2 linked regions of the Skermanella rosea genome follow. The protein of the gene in region 1 binds, or shares a complex with, the protein of each later gene. Links are inferred from orthologs where the notes say so. Each region holds a gene or a part of one and is shown on either strand. Other genes may lie near its edges. The genes, in order: secA and secY.

Region 1 (3,583 bases):
GCTCCGGGCAGCGTACGCCGTCGATCCGGAACTTCGTCAGCATGTCGGAGAGGTCCTGGACGGCGGTCTCGCCGGGCAGGGCCATCAGCCGGCGGGCGGTCGAGACGGGTTCGCGGCCGCAGGCCTCCAGGGCGGAGCGCAGCGTGATCGGCCGGTTCGTGACGCGGGAATTGCCGATCCGGTGGGCGAGGAGCTTGCCGATGACGTCTTCGGACTGACGGGAAACTCCGGAAACACACGGGAAGAACGCGCGCATGAACCTGACCTCCGCTTGAGTGCATATGACCTATGGCGGAGATTGTGCGGCGCACAGACCGGTGCGACGTTGATCCATGTCAAGTTTTTGGAAAATCGTCGCAGGGGGCTTCAGTTACATTTTAGACTGTATGTCCAGACCCCCGGGGCTCCCCGTTCGAGGTGCCCCGGGCATATCCGGCTGTTCAGGCGACCCGCCCGTGGCAGTGCTTGTACTTCTTGCCGGACCCGCAGGGGCACAGGGCGTTGCGCGGCGTACGCGGGTCGATCTCGGCTTCGGAGCCGACCGACGCGGGGGCCACGCGCCGTACCATCCCGTCCGGCAGGGCCGCGTCGGCCGGAACGGCGTCGGCGGCGGCAAGCGCCGGGTCCTGGCGTGACTCGACGCCCTCGAACGGCGGCGGCTCCATGTCCTCGGGGTGGTTCACCCGCATCTCGACATAGGACAGCACGGTGGTGACCGTCTCGCGCAGGTGCGACAGCATCCCCTCGAACAGTTCGAAGGCTTCGCGCTTGTATTCGTTCAGCGGGTCGCGCTGGGCGTAGGCGCGCAGGTTGATGCCCTGGCGCAGATGGTCCAGGTGCAGCAGATGCTCCTTCCAGGCTTGGTCGAGCAGCTGGAGCAGCAGGCTCTTCTCGGCCGCCCGCATCAGTTCGGGACCGTAATTGGCCGCCTTCTGCGCCATCTTCTCGTCGGAGGCGCGGCGCACCCGGTCCTCGATCTCCGCCTCGGCGATGCCCTCTTCCTTGGCCCAGTCATGTACCGGCAGGTCCAGGTTCAGGACCCGGCGGATCTCCTCGTGCAGGCCGTCGATGTTCCACTGCTCGGCATAGGCATTCGCCGGGATGGCCTTCTTGACCATCTCCTCGATCACCTCGTGGCGCATGTCCTCGATGGTGCCGCCGATCTCCGGCGCGTCCATGATCTCGCGGCGCTGCTCGTAGACGACCTTCCGCTGGTCGTTCATCACGTTGTCGTACTTGAGCAGGTTCTTGCGGATCTCGAAGTTGTGCGCCTCGACCTTCTGCTGCGCCTTCTCCAGGGCCTTGTTGATCCAGCTGTGGACGATCGCCTCGCCCTCCTTCAGGCCCAGGCGCTGGAGCATGCCGTCCATGCGCTCGGACCCGAAGATCCGCATCAGGTCGTCGTCCAGGCTGAGGAAGAACTTGGAGGCGCCGGGGTCGCCCTGGCGGCCCGACCGGCCGCGCAGCTGGTTGTCGATGCGCCGGCTCTCGTGCCGCTCGGTGCCGATCACGAACAGGCCGCCGGCCTCCTTCACGATCTCCTTGTCGCGCGCGATCTCGGCCTGGATCTCGGCCGTGCGGCGCTCCCGCTCGGCCGGATCCTGGATGTCGGCCAGCTCGACCGCCAGGCGCATTTCCAAGTTGCCGCCCAACTGGATGTCGGTGCCGCGGCCCGCCATGTTGGTGGCGATCGTCACGGCGCCGGGCCGGCCGGCCTGGGCGATGATCTGCGCTTCCTGCTCGTGGTAGCGGGCGTTCAGCACCGCGTGCGGGATGTTCTTCTTCTTGAGCAGGTCGGACAGCACTTCCGACTTCTCGATCGACACGGTGCCGACCAGGATCGGCTGTTTGCGCGCCCGGCACTCCTCGACCAGGATCGCGATGGCGTCGAACTTCTCGCGGCCGGTGCGGTAGACCTCGTCGTCGAAATCCTTGCGCTGGACCGCGACGTTGGTCGGCATCTCGACCACTTCCAGGCCATAGATCTCGGCGAACTCGTTCGCCTCGGTCATGGCGGTGCCGGTCATGCCGGACAGGCGCGGATAGAGGCGGAAATAGTTCTGGAAGGTGATCGAGGCCAGCGTCTGGTTCTCGCGCTGGATCGTCACGCCCTCCTTGGCCTCCAGCGCCTGGTGAAGGCCCTCGGAATAGCGCCGGCCCTCCATCATGCGGCCGGTGAACTCGTCGATGATGATGACCTTGTCATCCTTGACGATGTAGTCCTTGTCCCGCTGGAACAGGGTGTGCGCCCGCAGGGCCTGGTTGGCGTGGTGGACCAGGCTGACGTTCTGGATGTCGTAGAGGTTGCCCTCCGTCAGCAGGCCCATGTCGCGCAGGATCTGCTCGACCTTCTCGGTGCCGGCCTCGGTCAGGCTGACGGCGCGGACCTTCTCGTCCTTCTCGTAATCCTCGGCGGACAGGTGCGGGATCACCCGGTTGACCGCGATATAGAGTTCGGAGCTGTCGGTCGAGGGGCCGGAGATGATCAGCGGCGTGCGCGCCTCGTCGATCAGGATGCTGTCGACCTCGTCGACGATCGCGAAGTTGAACGGCCGCTGGACCATGTCCTCCAGCCGGAACTTCATGTTGTCGCGCAGGTAGTCGAAGCCGAACTCGTTGTTGGTGCCGTAGGTGATGTCGGCGGCATAGGCCATCTTGCGCTCGAAATCGTCCAGCCCGTGGACGATGCAGCCGACCGAAAGCCCCAGGAAGCCGTAGACCTTGCCCATCCAGCCGCTGTCGCGCTTGGCCAGGTAGTCGTTGACGGTGACGACGTGGACGCCCTTGCCGGCGATCGCGTTGAGATAGACCGGGAGCGTGGCGACCAGCGTCTTGCCTTCGCCGGTCCGCATCTCCGCGATCTTGCCCTGGTGCAGGACGATGCCGCCCATCAGCTGGACGTCGAAGTGGCGCTGCCCCAGGACGCGCTTGGCCGCCTCGCGCACGGTGGCGAAGGCGTCGGGCAGGATGTCGTCCAGCGTCTCGCCCTTTTCGAGGCGCTCGCGCAGCCAGTCGGTGCGCATCCGGAGTTCGTCGTCCGACAGGCCGGCTACCTTCGGCTCCAGGGCGTTGATGACCTCGACCTGCCGCAGCAGCGCCTTCACGGTGCGATCATTCGCGGTGCCGAAAAGTTTACGGGCAATAGCACCGAACATTGAGACCTCGGGTTAGAGCAAAGAACGGTATGAGCAAGAAACGGCTGGCGCACGATCCAGGGCGCCCGCTCGGCATCGGCCCGGGCATGGCACGGCCTTGACATAAGAGTGCGCGCAATGCCTGTCAACAAGCCTGCGGCTGCACCACCCTTGCGCCTGTAGCCATGCACCCGGCGGCACCCGCGGCCTTCGGCAGGTGCGGCAAGCGTCTTAAGCAATCGTTAAGCCGTATGGGACAAAGATAAGCCCGCGGAGAGGCTTTTCCAACCGCGCAGTAGGCGCAGGCAGCCGCTCCCCCCGTCGTTATTGGCCCTTAGAAGGAGGCAGCCGATGGTCGGCATGATGGAAGTTCTGGCCCAGACTCTGCCCGCGGGCCTCAAGCGCACCGTTCCCGGACCGGCCCAGCCCCAGGTCGCCGCGAAGTCCGA
Region 2 (3,239 bases), 610 kb from region 1 along the record:
CTCCTTAACATTTGATCTGTGGCCCGTAAGGGGCCGTCCGTCTCGGTCACGGTCCTGACCAGCCGCGCCGAATCAGGACGAGTATTCAGGTCTCGGCTCCCTCAGGAACCAAGGAGCGCGGAGTATACCCGCCGCGCTCCTTGAGTCAACCCGTGTCTGTCTTGCAACCGTAACCGAGGGTTTGCGGAAGTCTTCAGGCTGCCTTTTCAGGCCGCCTTGTCTTTCAGCAACGCCTCGATCTGCCCGGTCACCTCGTCGATGTCGGCCATGCCGTCCACCGTCTCCAGAACCCCCCGCGCCTGATAGTAGGGCAGGATCGGCGCGGTCTGCTTATGGTAGGCACCGAGACGGGTGGTCACCGTCTCCGCGTTGTCGTCGGCCCGCCGGGTGAACTCGGTCGAGCCGCAGGCGTCGCAGACGCCCTCGACGGCAGGCTTCTGGAAAGTGTCGTGATAGCCCCGCCCGCACTTGGAGCAGGTGTAGCGGCCGGTGATCCGTTCCACCAGCGCGGCGTCGTCCACCTTCATCTCGATCACATGGTCGAGCTTCAGCCCCTTCTCCTCCAGCATGCGGTCCAGGGCCTCGGCCTGGGGGACCGTACGCGGGAAGCCGTCGAGGATGAAGCCGGCGGCGCAGTCCGGCTGGGAGATACGGTCGGCGATCATCTCGATCATCAGCTCGTCCGGCATCAGCTTGCCGGCCGCCATGATCTCCTTGGCCTGCTGGCCCAGCGGCGCACCGCTGGCGACGACCGCCCGCAGCATGTCCCCGGTCGACAGCTGGACGAGTCCGTGCCGATCCTCGAGACGCTTCGCCTGGGTCCCCTTGCCCGCACCCGGCGGTCCCAGCAGTATCAAATTCATCCTCTCCTCCCCCGCAGCTTAGCCTTCTTGATCAGGCCTTCGTACTGATGCGCCAGCAGATGCGAATGGATCTGCGCGACGGTATCCATCGTGACGGTGACCACGATCAAAAGGCTGGTGCCGCCAAAATAGAACGGGACGGCATACTGCGAAATCAGGATTTCGGGCAATAGGCAGACGACGGACAAATATGCCGCACCCACTACGGTCAGGCGGGTGAGGACATAGTCCAGATAGTCCGCCGTGTTCTTGCCCGGGCGGATGCCGGGGATGAAGCCGCCATACTTCTTCAGATTGTCGGCCGTCTCCGTCGGGTTGAAGACGATCGCCGTGTAGAAGAAGCAGAAGAACACGATCAGCGCCACGTACAGGATGATGTACAGCGGCTGGCCGTGGCCGAGATACGTGGTGACCGCGGTCAGCCACTCGGGCCCCTGACCGCCCGAGAAGCCCGCCACCGTCAACGGCAGCAGCAGCAGCGAGCTTGCGAAGATCGGCGGGATCACGCCCGACGTGTTGAGCTTCAGCGGCAGGTGCGAGCTCTCGCCGCCGAACATCCGGTTGCCGACCTGGCGCTTCGGATACTGGACGATGATCCGGCGCTGGGCGCGCTCCATGAACACGATGAAGAAGATCACGCCCACCGCCATCAGCAGCAGGAAGATGATGAAGAAGGTCGACAGCGCGCCGGTGCGCCCCAGTTCCAGAGTGCCCGCCAGGGCCCGCGGCAGTTCGGCGACGATGCCGGCGAAGATGATCAGCGAGATGCCGTTGCCGACGCCCCGCGCCGTGATCTGCTCGCCCAGCCACATCAGGAAGATGGTGCCGCCGACCAGGGTGATGACGGTGGTGGCCAGGAAGAAGACGCCGGGGTTCTGCACGGCGGCGCCGGCCGAGCCGGTCATGCCCTGTAGGCCCACCGCCATGCCGTACGCCTGTACCGTGGCCAGCAGGACCGTCAGGTAACGGGTGTACTGGTTGAGCTTCTTGCGGCCGCTCTCCCCCTCCTTCTTCATCTGCTCGAGCGTCGGGGACACCGCCGTCATGAGCTGGATGATGATCGATGCCGAGATGTACGGCATGATGTTGAGGGCGAAGATGGTCATACGCGACAGGGCGCCGCCCGAGAACATGTTGAACATGTCCAGGATGCCGCCGGAGTTCTGGCGGAAGATGTCGGCCAGGATGTTCGGATCGATTCCCGGTAGCGGGATATAGGTGCCGAGCCGGTAGATGATCAGGGCCCCGAGGGTGAACCAGATCCGCTTCTTCAGCTCGGTAGCCTTCGCAAAGGCGCCAAAGTTGATATTGGCGGCGAGCTGTTCGGCCGCTGATGCCATATTCTATTCCTCGACGCTCACGTGCGAAGTATGTCGTAACAGGCATGGCCGGCGCCTCCGAAGAGACGCCGGCCAGTCGATCGCGGACCTTTATTCGGCCGCGGGAGCCTCTTCTGCCTTCTTGGGCACCGTGACTTCCACGGTGCCGCCCAGGGCCTCGACCGCCGCAATGGCCGACGCCGAGGCGCCCGCCACCTTGAAGCTCGCCTTGGTCGTCAGCTCGCCCTTGGCCAGCAGGCGGACCCCGTCGCGGCTGTTCTGGGCGACTCCGGCCGCCACCAGGATTTCCCCGGTGATGGTCTGCGAGGCGTCCAGCTTGCCGGACTCGATGGCCTGCTGGATCTTGCCCAGGTTCGCCACGGCATAATCCTTGGCGAAGATGTTGGTGAAGCCGCGCTTCGGCAGGCGGCGATGCAGGGGCATCTGACCGCCTTCGAAGCCCTTGATCGCGACGCCGGTACGCGAGGTCTGACCCTTCACGCCGCGGCCGCCGGTCTTGCCCTTGCCCGAACCGATGCCGCGTCCGACGCGGATGCGGTTCTTGCGGGCGCCGGCATTGTCCCGGATCTCGTTGAGTTTCATGATCTTGTTATCCCCTCGCCCGTTCTCAGCCCTGGCTCTCGACGCGAACCAGATGCTGAACCTTGGCGATCATGCCGCGGACGGAAGGGGTGTCCTCCAGCTCCCGCGTGCGGTGCAGCTTGTTCAGCCCGAGACCGACGAGGGTCTCGCGCTGATCCTTCTTGCGACCGATCGGGCTGCCGATCTGCGTCACGATGACGGTGCTCTTGGTCTCGTCAGCCATGATCAGGCCTCCTTGATCTCGGTGCCGGTCGCGTCGCGACGGCCCAGGATGTCGCTGACCCGGCGGCCGCGGCGGGCGGCCACGGCCCGGGGGCTGACCACCTGCGCCAGGGCGTCGAAGGTCGCCTTGATCATGTTGTGCGGGTTCGAAGTGCCGATCGACTTCGTCACCACGTCCTGCACGCCCAGCGCCTCGAAGATCGCGCGCATCGGACCACCGGCGATGATGCCG

Evidence for each region.
Region 2: the proteins of secA (region 1) and secY are in contact, whole or in part, in a crystal structure (PDB 3DIN), measured with the Thermotoga maritima proteins. The link is inferred for Skermanella rosea from one-to-one orthologs. Residues at the interface, in WP_004082002.1 of Thermotoga maritima: Glu261, Ala262, Arg263, Lys300, Ala301, Arg302, Thr303, Ile304, Ile305, Leu323, Tyr324, Asp325, Pro326, Val329, Ser330, Tyr333, Ile336, Lys340, Phe345, Val349, Glu363, Phe364, Tyr374, Ser375, Gly376, Gly377, Glu393, Ile395, Thr482, Ser483; in WP_004081795.1 of Thermotoga maritima: Glu108, Gly109, Glu110, Glu111, Ala236, Glu237, Arg238, Arg239, Ile240, Thr241, Ile242, Gln243, Tyr244, Ala245, Arg246, Arg247, Val248, Thr249, Gly250, Arg251, Arg252, Val253, Tyr254, Gly256, Ala257, Ser258, Thr259, Tyr260, Leu261, Pro262.

Annotation. Positions count from the first base shown.
Region 1 is NZ_CP086111.1:674,469-678,051, forward strand. What follows is about bases 241-3,508. They hold secA (preprotein translocase subunit SecA), read right to left. Parts: upstream 3,156-3,508; coding sequence 441-3,155; downstream 241-440. Other genes in these bases: JL101_RS03150 (hypothetical protein), read right to left, coding at 241-256; JL101_RS03160 (hypothetical protein), read left to right, coding at 3,486-3,508. Outside these bases: more of JL101_RS03150, read right to left, coding at 1-240; more of JL101_RS03160, read left to right, coding at 3,509-3,583. UniProt on the Escherichia coli protein: Required for protein export, interacts with the SecYEG preprotein conducting channel.
Region 2 is NZ_CP086111.1:1,284,381-1,287,619, reverse strand. The notes cover bases 32-2,955. They hold secY (preprotein translocase subunit SecY), read right to left. Parts: upstream 2,204-2,955; coding sequence 860-2,203; downstream 32-859. Other genes in these bases: rpmD (50S ribosomal protein L30), read right to left, coding at 2,811-2,955; rplO (50S ribosomal protein L15), read right to left, coding at 2,294-2,785; JL101_RS06010 (adenylate kinase), read right to left, coding at 207-863. Outside these bases: more of rpmD, read right to left, coding at 2,956-3,008; rpsE (30S ribosomal protein S5), read right to left, coding at 3,011-3,239. UniProt on the Escherichia coli protein: The central subunit of the protein translocation channel SecYEG. Consists of two halves formed by TMs 1-5 and 6-10.